DNA from 2 places in the Paracoccus sp. NIOT.M2S5SZ12 genome. Region 1 is predicted to be linked to the other one. Evidence: riboswitches for the same ligand, from Rfam matches in the RefSeq annotation. Region 1 holds a riboswitch; the other holds the start of a gene.
The links. Region 1 has a riboswitch for cobalamin ahead of AC2SGK_RS04900 (energy-coupling factor ABC transporter permease). Riboswitches for the same ligand answer to the same signal wherever they lie in the genome.

Region 1 (7,106 bases):
GCAACTTCGCGCGCGCCTTCCTCAAGGCGCAGATGGGCGCGGGCACGCATCTGCCGACCGAGGGCCGCGTGTTCCTGTCGGTCAAGGATGCTGACAAGACGCCCGCCCTGGCCCAGGCCGCGCGCGACCTGGTGGCGATGGGCTTCACCCTGATCGCGACCTCCGGCACGGCGGATTTCCTGGATGCCGAGGGCGTGGCCTCGACCCGCGTGAACAAGGTCTATGAGGGGCGCCCGAACATCGTCGACCGTCTGAAGAACGGCGAGATCGCGATGGTCCTGAACACGACCGAAGGCGCCCAGGCCATCGCCGACAGCCGCGAGATCCGCGCCGTCGCCCTCTACGACAAGATCCCCTATTTCACCACGGCCGCGGGCAGCATCGCCGCCGTGGCGGCGATCAAGTCACGCGAGGAGGGGGAAGTCGGGGTCAGGTCGCTGCAGGCTTAGACTTGTGGTTCATTAGTTGTGGCGAGGAATTGCGGCTCATTTTCAAGCTGCAATTCCACCTTGAACCAATCGTGTTTTCATCTCGCGGCATTTGGTCTGGTTCTTGAACAGGCTCGCGATGTAGTTGTCAGGATAATGTTGCAGAATATCCGTCGTCATAGCCGAGAAGTTCGTGCGGACCGCATCGTCGATTTCCGCGGCTGTCAAACCTTCTAGTCCCTGTTGAGAAGCCTTGTTCGTCAAGGAGTGATAGGTGAGGTGGGTTAAGAAGCGGTTTCCGTGAATGGCTACGTTGCGGTCCTTACCACCTGAAGTCACAGTAAGTGCAGAAATTGCTTGTTCTATCCTGCGGAAGGCCAGCACCCGCTTCCAGATCTGCTCGCTGCTTATGCCGCTATGAAACAACTTCTTATAGGGCGGACGCTCTATATCTTCCCACAGCCGGCCAACTTCTCGTTTTGCCTGCGTACTTAAATTAACGTCGTCGTCGGTGCACGCCAATGCAAGAGTCGCCTCCATAAGACCAAGCCTTGTCGCAGACGAATGCTCTATCTCCCCTTGCCTATATTCGTAATCAATATTGTCTACAAGAAATTCTGACTTTAGACGCTCTTGCGTCGGGTCGAGAGCAACGAAGTTTCGTGGGTCAATCCTATTTTGCGTATTGTTATTCCGGGTGATCGACGGGGCGAAGCCATCTGGTGCGCCATCGAGGGATATGATGCGTATGAGTACCTTTGCATCGGATAGCTTCTGCGGCGACTTTTCAGCTATAGCGGACAGCGAGCCCACCGTTTGGGCGCCATTCACGATTGTGAGCCCCTCGCACTCGAACTGCCCTGAGTCTCTGTTAGAGCCGCCGATCGCTTTCCTGACGACGGTATTTGCCAAAGCAGTAATTCCGTTGTTGAAATACCAAAAGTGTTCTGGCGCACCATTGATAGTCTCAATGATATTTCTGTTTACCGCGCCTTCGCTGCCGAGGAACATCCGTATGTTTTTCGAGAAAAGCTTATGACCATATTTCCTGTGCATTTGCGCAAGATCACTTGCAGAAACTTGCCCATAGTACGCTCGGACAGGTTCATCCAAGTATCCCCAGTGAAAAATATTTAAAGTGTCGGAAACTGCGGCTCCCTGTGCGCCCATTAATATGTGACTGTAAAGATGATTTTGATTTATGCTAACGTATGATACCAGCTCCTTTGTCTCGTCGACGTCGGAGATGAAGTCCTCCATAGAGGAGCGGTTTTCCTCACCGAAAGAAGCAGATCCAGAGTACGCTACAGCCACTACAACTTTGCTGGCGCTTGTGATTGCGCGATCAAGCTCGGATCGCCGCTTTTGGAACTTCGCGTTGAATTTTTCATATCTGCTATTCAGGAGGTCTTTAACTCCTTGTAGGAACTTTAGTACGCCGCCGTTGTCGACGCCGCCAGTGTGTGTATTATTCCACTTGGATTGCACCAGATAAAGCGTTTTGTCCGTCGGCTCGTAGAGGACCCCGTCAATTCCGTTATCATTAAAGCCGTCGGTTATGCTTTTGCAAGCCGTGGCCACGTCCACGTCCGCAAGGTGACTTAGCGACAGTGCACAAAGGCCCCTTGATAGAAGGCAATTATTGTTTTCATCGCTTTCTACGTCGGACATATCAAGGTGAGGCGCAAATTCGTTTTCGATGCGATCTTTGATCTGTCTATGTTGAACTAGCGCCATTTCATATGCCTCCGCTTCCGCGACACGGTACGGTACACCTACGCCGGGTCAATATCTAATGTACATCTTTCACATCCCCTTCCGCTTCATCATCTCCTCCAGCAGCGCCCTCTTCCCCCTTTCGCCGATCCGGCGGGGTCCCTCCATGGGCTCCCCAGCCCCAGGCTCCGAGGGAGCACGCGGCGGCTCCCCGCCCAGGCCAGCCAGCGCCGCAGCCCCCGAAGCTCAGGCCATGCGCGCCAGCAGGTAGCAGTCCATGATCCAGCCATGGGCGGCGCGGGTGGCGGTGCGGGTGGCCTCGATGCGGGGGGCGGCCTCGGCCAGGGGGCCGTGGTCCAGGCGCTGCTCGGGCATGCCCAGATAGGCGCCCCACCAGATGTGGAGGTCCTCGGGCGGCAGCGTCGCAAAGGCGCAGCCGCCGTCCAGCATCACCACGGCGCGGTCGCAGTCCGGGGGCCAGCCGCCTTCGCGCAGCTGGCGGCCGGTGGTGATTCGGACCTCTCCGCCAAGGGCGTTGAGGGGGATGGCATGGGCCGCGCACAGCGCTTGGATCGCCGTGATGCCGGGGATCACCCGCGGCCGCCAATCCAGCCGCGCGGCGATCCGAAGGCTGCTGTCATAGAGCGACGGATCGCCCCAGATCAGCATCGCGACCGTGCCGCCGCGCGGCAGGTCCACGGCCTGCGCCCAGGCCGCGGCGATGGCGTCGTGCCAGGCCTCCACCCCGTCCAGATAGGGCAGGGACGGGTCGCGACGGGGCAGGTCGACCTCGATCACCGCGCCATCGGGGCGGTGGCGGGCCAGCATCGCGTGGCGCAGATGGGCCAGGTCCTCCTTGCCCGCGCCCTTGCGGGGGATCAGGACCAGGTCGGCCTCCTGCAGGGCGCGGACGCCCTGCAGGGTCAGGTGGTCGGGGTGGCCGGTGCCCGCCCCGATCAGCACCAGCTCGATCATGCAAAGAGCCGCGGCGTGACCAGCCCGCTGCCGCGCAGGCCGCGCGCCGCCTTGGCGCCCGCCAGCACCGCCAGATCGACCAGCGGCTCCAGCGCCAGGACCAGCATGTAGGCCGCGCCGAAGGACAGCACCCCCGACAGCGTCTCGGCCCCTTGGCCGTAGAAGGCCCAGAACGCGACCCAGGCCACGATGCCCCCCTGATAGGCCGCCGACAGCGCCAGCGCCTGGCCATAGCGCAGGTCCACATAGGCCGTGCCCGGCGCGATGATCCGCCGCGCCACCGCCTGCAGCGCGAACAGCGGCACCAGCAGCGTCGTCACGTTCATCCCGTATTGCGGCAGGTCGAAGGGCGCGAAGACCAGCCCCTGGATCAGCAGGCCAAGCGCCATCCCGATCGCCGCGGGCGCGGCCCCGAGGATCAGGAACAGGGTCGAGCCGAGGATCAGGTGCACCTCGGACACGCCCACGGGCCAGGTCGGCAGGACCTGGAAGAACGTGAAGGTCGCGGCCGTGGCCAGCACGGCGCGCGCGGCCAGCGACCCCGGCCCCTGGGCGCGCAGGTCGCCCGCCGCCTGTTTCAGCGCATAAAGACCGACCGTCGCGGCGGTCGCATAGCTGAGGATGATCTTGGCGCCGGTCACGACGCCTTCTTCGATATGCATGTCACTCTCCTGTGGCCGTCCACCCGACGGCATGGATTTGTCTGACATGGCCGGTCTCCTGGCTTGCGGGTCAGGGCGCGGCGTCGGCCTTCCCGGATCGCTCCAGTGGCATGGGTGACGCGCGCTCTCCGCATACAGTCGCGGGGGCGGCCGGGGCTTCGGGTGCCGCGATTGGGTCCACCCTTCCCCGTTCCCGATGAAGCCCGGCGTTTCACGCCTGACGGGCACCATGCAGGCCTTCAGCTAGACGGGAAGCGCCGGCCCGCGTCAAGCCGACGCAGGCGCGATCAGGTGAAAGAAGGTGCCGGTGACCAGGCCGCGGCAGCTGCCGGTCTCGGGGACCTCGGCGCCGGTCGCATCGGTGACGCGGGCCAGGGGCGCATCGGGCTGGGACAGGACCCGGGCATAGTGGAACTCATGCCCGCGCAGCGCCACCCGGCCCAGGCCTGGCAGGGCGGTCAGCGGCTCGGCGCGGCGGTATCCCAGATGCATCCGCCGCTTGGCATAGCTGGTCTCAAGGCCCAGCAGCCCCAACATCGGGTGGCGCACCCCATCGGCATCCACCAGCCCCGCCCCAAGCGCCATGTATCCCCCGCATTCCCCATGCACCGGACGCGTCGCCGCAAAGCGGTGCATGGCCGCGCGGAGGCCGTCGCAGGCGGCCAGCCGGGGCGCGTGCAGCTCCGGATATCCGCCCGGCAGCCAGCAGCAGTCGGCACTGTCATCCGGCCCCTCATCCGCCAGCGGCGAGAAGGGCAGGATCGTGGCCCCGGCGCGCCGCCACGCCTCCAGCACATGCGGATAGACGAAGCTGAAGGCCGCGTCGCGGGCCAGCGCGATCCGCCCGCCGGGGGGCGTCAGCGGACGCGGCGCGGGGGCCTCGGGCAGGGCGCGATGGGCGGCGGCGGCGATGATCGCCTCCAGGTCGCAATGCGCCGCGATGAAATCGCCCGCATGGTCCAGGATGGCCTGCAGGCCCGCCGTCTCCTCGGCCTGGATCAGGCCCAGGTGGCGTTCCGGCAGGGTAATGTTGCCCTGACGCGGCAGGCTGCCCAGCACGCGGATGCCCGCCTGATCCATCCCCTCGCGGATCAGCCGGTCATGGCGTGGCGAGGCCACGCGGTTCAGCACCACCCCCGCGAAGGGCAGATCGGGGCGCAGCGTGGCAAAGCCCCGCGCGGTCGCCGCCGCCGATTGCGCCTGCCCGCCCACATCCAGGATCAGCACCACCGGCCAGCCCATCATCTGCGCGATCTCGGCGCTGGAGCCGATGCCGGTTTCCCCCTTCGTCGCCACCCCGTCGAACAGGCCCATCGACCCCTCGGCCAGGACCAGGTCGGCGGGCGGCTGGCCGGTCGCATGGGCGATCAGCCGCCCCGGCTCCATCGCCCAGGCATCCAGATTGAAGCTGGCCCGCCCCGAAGCCGCCAGGTGGAACCCCGGATCGATGTAATCCGGCCCCGACTTGAAGGGCTGCACCGTGAGCCCCCGCCTGCGCAAAGCGGTCAGCAGGCCCAGCATCAGCATCGTCTTGCCCGTCCCCGATGCGGGGGCCGAGATCATCAGGCCCGGCGTCAAGGGGCGCGTCATTCCGGGAACCTCGGCGCGTCGCCCACGGGGCGATAGCGGCGGTCGTAATCGGCGGCGTAGAGACGGCTGTCCTCGAACCCCTCGCCCGCCAGCGCGGGGCCGACCAGGATCAGCGCGGTGCGGTCGATGCCCTGCGCGTCCACGGTGGCCAGGGTCGCGCGGATCACCCGCTGGTCCGGCCAGCTGGCCCGCCAGACGATGGCCACCGGGCAATCGGGGCCGTAATGCGGGGTCAGATCGGCCACCACCTGCTCCAGCGCGTGGATCGACAGGTGGATGGCCAGCGTCGCCCCGGTCGCCGCAAAGGCCGCCAGCGTCTCGCCCTCGGGCATGGTCGAGGCGCGGCCCGGCGTGCGGGTCAGCACCACGGATTGCGCAAGGCCCGGCAGGGTCAGCTCGGCCTGCAGCGCGGCGGCGGCGGCGGCGAATGACGGCACGCCCGGCGTCACGTCGAAGGGGATGTCCAGCGTCCGCAACCGGCGGATCTGTTCCCCCATCGCGGACCAGACCGACAGATCGCCCGAATGCAGCCGCGCCACGTCCTGGCCCGCCGCATGGGCGGTGGCGATCTCCTCCATGATCTGGTCCAGCGACAGGGGCGCGGTGTTCACGATCCGCGCACCGGGAGGGCAATGGGCCAGCAGCGCGGCAGGCACCAACGACCCGGCGTAGAGGCAGACAGGGCAGGCCGCGATCAGGTCGCGGCCGCGGAGCGTGATCAGGTCGGGCGCGCCGGGGCCTGCGCCGATGAAATGGACGGTCATGGAACCTCTGCGATGGCGATGGTGACGGGACCGAAGGTCCGGCGCGGATGGGTCAGGCGGCCGCCCGCCCCGATAGCGGCGGCCTCGGCCACCGATCCGGTGCCAAAGGCGGCCAGGATGCGGGCGGATTGCGTGGGCGTGGCGATGCCCGCAACCCCGACCAGATGCAGGGGCAGGCTGCGCGCATCGGCCAGCGGGCGCAGCTCGGCCGCGCGTTCGGGGATGGTGGCCAGTGCCTCGGCACCGCCCGCGGCCTCCAGCGCGGCCAGCAGGGCGGGTAGGGATGTGCCGGGGCGACAGCCTATTCCGGCGATGCGCATGTGACGCTCCATTGCACGATCGGGCGGGCGGGGGTCCAGCCGCGCATCCGGCCTAAGGGGATTGCCTCGGCGATGTCGATGCGCAGCAGGCGGCCGCCGTGATCCGCGTGCCAGCGGGTCAGCAGCGATTCCGTCTCCAGCGTCACGGCATTGGCGACCAGCCGCGCGCCGGGGGGCAGGCGTGCCCACAGCGCCTCCAGCAGTCCCTGTGACGCGCCGCCGCCGACAAAGACCGCATCGGGCGTGTCGGAGGGCAGCGCCTCGGGCGCCGCCCCTTCGATCACCGTGATCCGCCCGCCCAGGCCGAAGGCGTCGAGATTGGCGCGGATGGTGGCGATGCGGTCCGCGCGCGGCTCGACCGTCACGGCGCGCCCCCCGGCCAGCGCCCATTCCACCGCGACCGAGCCCGAACCGCCGCCTATATCCCACAGCACCTCTCCCGCGCGCGGGGCCAGCGCGGCCAGCGTCAGCGCGCGGATGGGCGATTTGGTGATCTGCCCGTCATGGGTGAACAGCCCGTCCGCCCTGCCCGGCACCGCAGGCAGGCCGAAGCCGCGCGGCAGATCCGCCCCGTCGATGGCCACCGCCACCGGCGCCGCGCAGGTCGGGGCAAAGCCGTCGGCGCGCGTGCTGCGCACCCGTTCGGTCGGC
Region 2 (7,106 bases), on a different contig from region 1:
TCGACGGCCGAGGTGGACGACGCCTTCCGCTGGTCCGAGGAGAACCCGCATCTGCAGCAGAAGGCCCGGCTGATCCTGGACGAATACAAGGCGGGGGCCGATCCGCTGCGGCGCAAGATCGCCTCGGTCTTCCTGGAGAGCTTCCTGTTCTATTCCGGGTTCTACCTGCCGATGTACTGGTCCTCACGCGCCAAGCTGACCAACACCGCGGACCTGATCCGGCTGATCATCCGCGACGAGGCGGTGCATGGCTATTACGTCGGCTACAAGTTCCAGCGCGGGCTGGAGCGGGTGTCGGAGGACGAGCGTGCGGCCCTGAAGGAGTTCGCCTTCGCGCTGATGTTCGACCTCTACGAGATCGAGGCGCGCTATGCCGAGGAGCTGTATGACGGGATCGGCCTGACCGAGGACGTGAAGGCCTTCCTGCATTACAACGCCAACAAGGCGCTGCAGAACCTGGGCTATGAGGCGCTGTTCCCCGCCGCCGCCTGCGAGGTGAACCCCGCGATCCTGGCCGCCCTGTCGCCCGACAGCGAGAACCACGACTTCTTCTCGGGCTCCGGCTCGTCCTACGTGATCGGCAAGACGGTCGCCACGCAGGACGAAGACTGGGACTTCTAGGGGCGCGCCGTCAGCGGCTGAAAGACCGGGCCGTCGGGTCCGGTCGCCAGATGCGCGGTGATCCCGAAGACGCCCGCCAGAAGGTCGGGCGTCAGCACCTGAAGCGGCGGGCCGTCCGCGACGATCCGGCCCCCGTCCAGCACCACCAGCCGCGTACAGTGCCGCGCGGCCAGGCCCAGATCGTGCAGCGAGGCGACGACGCCGCGCCCCTCGGCCGCCAGTCGCGCCATCAGCGCCATCACCCGGATCGCCGCCGCAGGGTCGAGCCCCGCCGTGGGTTCGTCCGCGATCAGCAGGGGCGTGTCCTGCGCCAGCGCCCGGGCGATCAGCACGCGCGCCTGCTGGCCACCCGACAGCGTCGTGGCGCAGCGATCCGCCAGATCGCTCAGCGCCAGCGCCGCCAGCGCGGCGTCGATCGCCGCGCGGTCGCGGGGACCGGAGGTGCCGGGATGGGGGATGCGCCCCAGCCCCACCACCGCGCGCACAGTCATGGGCCAGGCGATCTCGCGCGATTGCGGCAGATAGGCCGCGTGGCGCGCGCGCGCGGTGGGGGCCAGCGCCGCCAGCGAGGCATGGCCCTGCGCCGGCAGCAGCCCCATCGCCGCGCGCAGAAGCGTCGTCTTGCCCGCGCCGTTCGGGCCGATCAGGCCCACGACCTCTTCGGCGGCGACCGTCAGGTCGATGTCGCGCAGGACGGGCGCGGCGCCGCGCGAGACCGACAGGCCGCGGATCTGCATCAGGGTCATGGCGCCTCGCGTCGCAGCCGCAGGATCAGCCGCAGGAAGAAGGGCGCGCCGATCAGCGCGGTCAGCACCCCCAGCTTCAGGTCGCGTTCGGGCACGATCACCCGCACCGCGATGTCGGCGGCCAGCACCATCGCCGCGCCGCCCAGGGCCGATGCGGGCAAAAGGCGCGCGGGATCGCCCCCCACCGCCCGGCGCAGCAGGTGCGGCACGACCAGCCCGACGAAGCCCACCGTGCCCGCCACCGCCGTCGCGGCCCCCACCAGCGCCGCCGTGCCCAAGGCCAGCCGCAGCCGCAGCGCGCGCAGGGACAGGCCTAGGCTGGCGGCCGCGTCCTCGCCCAGGCTCAGCGCGCGCAGCGCCGGTCCGGTGCGGGCCAGGATCAGCGCCCCCGCCGCCATCACCGGCAGCGCGATCTGGACGTGCAGCATGGAGCGGTCGGCCAGCGACCCCATCATCCAGAAGATGATCTCGTTCGCCGCGAAGGGGTTGGGCGCCAGGTTCAGGACCAGCGCGGTCGCCGCGCCCGCCAGCGCGGAGATGGCGATGCCCGCCAGGATCACCGCCAGCGCCCCGCCATGCGGCCCGGCCAGCGTCAGGACCAGCGCGACCGACAGCCCGGCCCCCGCCAGCGCTGACAGCGGCAGCGCCAGCGGCACCGCCGCCGCCAGCCCCGTCTGGATGGCCAGCACCGCGCCCATGGCGGCCGTGCCTGACGTGCCGATCAGCCCCGGTTCGGCCAGGGGGTTGCGCAGATAGCCCTGCATCGCGGCCCCGGCCAGCCCCAGGGAGGCACCCACCGCCGCGCCCAGGATCGCGCGGGGCAGGCGCAGCTCCTGCATGACCAGCACCAGAAGCGGATCGCCGCGCCCGGCCAGCACCGCCAGCGCCGTCCCCGGCGCCAGCGGCACCGGCCCGACCAGCAGCGAGGCCAGGAACAGCGCCGCGACGAGGGCCGCCAGGGCGGACCACAGCGCCCTCATGGCCGCGCCGCCGCAAGATCGGCCACGGCGTCGGCCACATGCGGGGTGGCGCAGCTCCAGCGCGCGTCCAGATGGGCTGTGGCGGGGGTGCGGGCGCGCAGGGCGGTCAGGGCGGGATGGCGCAGCACCTCCTCGGCGCGGGCGGGGTCGGGTCCGGCGCGGTCGGTGACCAGCATGTCGGGGCGCGACAGCACCAGCCGCTCCAGCGGGACGAAGCCGCCATCGGGCCGGCCCAGATCGGCGGCGATGTTGGCCAGCCCCGCCGCCGCCAGAATCGCGTCCGAGAGGCTGCCGCGACCGGCGCTGTAACCGTCGGTGGCATAGAGAGCCGCGCGCGGGGGCGGCCCGTCGGGCGGGGGCACCGCGGCCAGCCGCGCGTCGAAGGCCGCGGCCAGATCGCGGGCGCGGTCCGCCCGGCCCAGGAGATCGCCCATGCGCAGCAGGTCGGCACGGATGCCCGCCATGTCGGCGTCGGCGCCGAAGGTCTCGACCCGGAGGCCCAGCCTCTCCAGCATGGCCAGCGTGGTCGGGTCGCTCCAGGCCCCGGCCAGGACCAGATCGGGGCGCAGCCGCAGGATGTCCTCGGCCAGGCCGTGATTGGCGGGCAGGGCGCGCGCTTCATCGGGCATGGCCGAGAGCGTCGGGTCGCGCGCCAGCCAGCTGACCGAGACCAGCTGCCCCGGCGCGGCCATCAGCATGGCCAGCTGATCGGTGCACAGGTTGATCGACACGACCCGTTCGGGCGGCGCGGCCCCCGCCGGCAGCGCCAGCGCCAGGAGCAGGGCCGACGCGCGGATCACCAGCGCGCCTGCAGCCCGATGGTGGCCGTGCGGCCCTGCGCGGGATAGCCCCAGCTCTCGGAGTAATCCGTGTCGAAGAGGTTGCTGATCCGCGCGACCGCGCGGACGTTCGGCGTCACGTCATAGCCCGCGGCCAGGTTTGCCACCGTGAAGGCGGGCAACGTGCCCGCGCTGAAATCGCCGAAGAAGCGCGTGTCCACATTGCCCGAGACATGGCGCAGATCGCCGCTGATCGTGCCGCGCCCGTCTAGGATGGCCAGCGTCGCAGAAAGGCCCGCCTCATGCCGGGGGCGGCGGACCTCGGCCGAGCCGTCGGGGTTCTTCGCGTCCAGATAGGTATAGCTGCCCGACAGGCTCAGCCGGTCGGACGCGTTGATCCGGGCGCTGACCTCGACCCCCTCGCGCGGGCTGTCGCCGGCCTGGTTGGCGTAGGAGAACAGCAGCGATCCGTCCGGGGTGGGCAGGGCGACGATGTCGATTTCGTCCTGGAAGGTCTCGTTGAAATAGGTGACGTCGATGCTGCCGCGCCCGCCGGGCAGCTGCGCCTCGACGCCGATGTCGAAGCCGCGGTTGCGCTCCGGGCGCAGATCCGGATTGCCGCGATAGGCGACGCTGCCAAAGCTCTGATCGGCGTAAAGCTCGAAGAAGGACGGGTTCACCAGCCCGGTCCCCGCCGAGGCATGCAGCCGGAAGGGCCGGTCGGGGATCTGCCAGTCCAGCGCCACGTTCCAGCTGTTGAAATCGTCAAAGACCCGGTTCGCGTCATGGCGCAGCCCGGCCTGAAGGCTGACCCCACCGTCCAGGAAGGCGCGGTATTCCAGCGCGACCGAGCTCATCTCGCGCGACTGGCCGGGGGCGGTGGTGTTCTCGTCGCGCTGATGTTCGGCCAGGAGGTTCAGCAGGTGGCGCGCCTCGGACGCCGCGCCGTCCAGGCCCAGGCTGGCGCGGTATTTCAGCTTGCGGGTCTCGCCGCGCTGCTCGGGGTCGGCGTCCTGTGTCTCCCGCAGGACGCTCTGCTGCCAGTCCAGCCGATGCGTCAGCCGCGCGTCGGCGGCGCCGTATTCGGCCCAGAGCCCGGCCTGCAGCTCGTCGCGGTCGCGGATCATGTCCGAATCGACGATGTAGTCTTCGGGGCGGGCGGCGCCGGAATCGGCATCGTCCTGCTGGATGCGTTCAGCGCTGCGGCGCAGGGTCAGGCCAAGGCGCAGATCCTCGGTCGCGGCCAGATCGCCGGTCACGCTCAGCGTCTTGCGGCGCAGCCCGTCCTTATCGCCGCCGCTGCCCGACAGATCATAGCCCAGATCGTCGCGCGTCGACAGGATCACCTGCATGCCGCCGCGTTCGCCGCGATGCCCGGCGCTGAGGCTGGCTGCGCCGCCATTGCCCGCCTCGATCGTCGCCCCGTAGGAGCGGCCCTGCGGCGCGCGGCGGGTGATGATGTTGACGACGCCGGCCGAGGCGTTCGATCCGTAGAAGACCGATTGCGGGCCGCGCAGCACCTCGATCCGCTCGATGTTGTCGGTGTCCAGGCCCGACAGGAAATACTCGTCCGCGCCGCCGACCGCCTCGACCCCGTCGATCAGGATCAGGGTCTGGTTCGCCTCCGCGCCGCGGATGCGGACCTGCGTCAGGCCCGCGCCCGAGGTGTTGACCGACAGGCCCGGCAGGGCGCGCAGCGCGTCCTGGACGGTGGTGATGCCGCGGTCGCGGATCTCCTGGGCGGTGACGGTGCTGAAGGCGCGGGCATAGGCGTCCGCGGGCAGGGGGGTCAGGCCCGCGGACAGCACGATCTCGTCCAGCAGGATGGGTTCCTGCGCCTTGGCGGGAAGGGCGGGCAGGGCGGCGGCGAATGCCAGCAGGGACAGGGGGCGACGCATCGGTCGGGCCTTTCGAAGGCAGGCGCGGGGGCCTGCGACACGCAGTTCTGCCCGGTCGCATCGCGGCGACGGGGCGGTGAGTGTCACCGCTGCGGAACGGCCGCTTTCCTGGCACGCCCCGCGCCGGAAATGGGTGAGGACCGCGGCAGGTTTCCTGGCTTGCGGGTCGATGCTTGGGCCGGCCTTCCCGGAGCGGGCTCCAGTGGCATGATCGGCCCGCGCTCTCCGCTTACAGTTGCGGGGGCAGCTCCGGCCTGACCCGCGGACGGGCGCACCGGAATTCCCTTTCAATCCGGCAAGCCGGAACCGTGGCGGCGTCCTTTTGACGCATGGGGGGCCGCGCTGTCAAGCGGCAAGGCCCGCTCACTTCCAGCGGCGGTGGACCCAGAACCACTGGTCCATGTGGCGGCGGACCTGCTGTTCCAGATCGTCGTTCAGCGCCTGCATCATCGCGCGGGAGTCGTCATGGGCGACGGGGCTGCCGACATGGACGCGGAAGGACAGCCCGTCCGGTTGCCGGATCCCCGCGACCGGCACCAGCAGCGCGTCATAGCGGCGGGCCAGATCCGCGGGCGTCAGCACCGTCCGCGTGGGCAGGTCGAAGAAGCGCAGCTCGGCCCCCTCGCGGTCGAACTGATCGAACCCCAGGGCCAGCCAGCCGCCGCCCTTGAGGAAGCGCAGCATCGCGGCCAGGCCCGACCGGCCGCGCGGGAACAGCGGCTCCGCGATGGCGGTGATGGCGGGGACGTAATGGCGGTTGAACGCCTCGTTGTTCATCGGGCGATAAAGCGCGCCGACCGGCCAGCCGCGCGCCGACAGCGCCGCGCGCATCGCGTCGTAATTGCCGAAATGCGCGCAGGCCAGGATGACGGGGCGGTGGCTGTCGAAGGCCGCCTCCAGCGCGGCCAGGCCCGGTCCTTCCAGCGGATCGGCGCGGCGGATGCGGTCGGTGAACTCGTCGCCCGAATAGATTTCGGCCAAGGACCGGCCGGCATTGTCGGGCACCGCGCGGACCAGCGCCGCGACCTCGGCCGGGGAGAGGTCGGGGCGCGCCAGGGCGAGGTTGTCGCGGATGCGCCGCCGCCAGCCCGCGACCGGGGCGATCAGATGCGCGAAGACCCAGCCCATCGCCGGGATGCGCCGCTGATAGGGCAGCATCCGGGCCAGCCCCATGATCGCCAGGAAGGCACCATTGGCCAGCCGGTCGGTCAGCGTGGATCGGTCGTCGCGCATGGTGCCTCCCTGGCGGCGCGGGCCTCGCGGGACCAGACATAGAGCCCGGCCGCCACGATAATCGCCGCCCCCGTGATGGTCCAGCCATCCGGCAGCTGGCCGAAGAACAGCCAGCCCCACAGCCCCGCCCAGATCAGTCCGGTGTAGCCGAAGGGGGCCAGGGCGCCGGCCTCGGCCGCGCTGAAGGCCTTGACCAGCAGATACTGGCTGGCGGTGCCGAACAGCGCCAGCGCCGCGAAGGCCCACAGATCGCCCGCGGCGATGGGCTGCCAGAACAGCGGCACCACGAGGGACGAGGCGATGCTGCCCACCACCGCCGACCACAGGACCGAGGTCGCCACCGAATCCGCACGCACGATGCGCGTCAGCAGCGCGCCCGCCGCATAGGTGAAGGCCCCCGCCAGCGGCAGAAGCGCCGCGGGCTGGAACACCCCCATGCCGGGCCGGATGATCAGCAGCGCGCCGACCAGCGCGGCGGCGATGCCCGCCATGCGGCGCGGCCCGACGCGTTCGCCCAGAAACAGCGCGCCGCCAAGCGTGATCAGGACCGGGTTCAGGTCCATGATCGCGGTCGCCTCGGCCAGGCCGATATATTGCAGCGAGGTGAAGAACAGCCCCACCGATCCCAGCTGCATGATCGCGCGCGCAAGCTGCGTCCCCGGCTGGCGCGTGCGCAGCAAAGGCAGCATCGCGCCGCGAAAGATCAGCGCAAAGATCAGCAGGTTGCCCACGAAGCGCGCCCAGACCACCTGCGCCGGGTGATAGGTCTGGGTCAGGTGCTTGGCCGTCGCATCCATCAGCGTGAAGCCCAGGATCGCGGCCAGCAGCAGGGCGATGCCGCGCGCCTGG

Region 2: it holds a riboswitch for cobalamin, as region 1 does, so the genes downstream of both, AC2SGK_RS08320 (TonB-dependent receptor plug domain-containing protein) here and AC2SGK_RS04900 (energy-coupling factor ABC transporter permease) in region 1, are expected to answer to the same signal.

The regions. Positions count from the first base shown of each region.
Region 1 covers NZ_JBYLFR010000004.1:19,908-27,013, forward strand. The annotation lists gene carB (carbamoyl-phosphate synthase large subunit) at 1-449, shown strand, start outside; gene AC2SGK_RS04890 (AIPR family protein) at 492-2,165, opposite strand; gene cobF (precorrin-6A synthase (deacetylating)) at 2,391-3,119, opposite strand; gene AC2SGK_RS04900 (energy-coupling factor ABC transporter permease) at 3,116-3,781, opposite strand; cobalamin riboswitch at 3,813-4,028, opposite strand; gene AC2SGK_RS04905 (cobyrinic acid a,c-diamide synthase CobB) at 4,049-5,371, opposite strand; gene cobM (precorrin-4 C(11)-methyltransferase) at 5,368-6,135, opposite strand; gene AC2SGK_RS04915 (cobalamin biosynthesis protein) at 6,132-6,455, opposite strand; gene cbiE (precorrin-6y C5,15-methyltransferase (decarboxylating) subunit CbiE) at 6,437-7,106, opposite strand, start outside.
Region 2 covers NZ_JBYLFR010000007.1:80,060-87,165, forward strand. The annotation lists gene nrdF (class 1b ribonucleoside-diphosphate reductase subunit beta) at 1-621, shown strand, start outside; gene AC2SGK_RS08305 (ABC transporter ATP-binding protein) at 618-1,367, opposite strand; gene AC2SGK_RS08310 (FecCD family ABC transporter permease) at 1,364-2,347, opposite strand; gene AC2SGK_RS08315 (ABC transporter substrate-binding protein) at 2,344-3,147, opposite strand; gene AC2SGK_RS08320 (TonB-dependent receptor plug domain-containing protein) at 3,144-5,024, opposite strand; cobalamin riboswitch at 5,152-5,350, opposite strand; gene AC2SGK_RS08325 (lysophospholipid acyltransferase family protein) at 5,388-6,257, opposite strand; gene AC2SGK_RS08330 (DMT family transporter) at 6,233-7,106, opposite strand, start outside.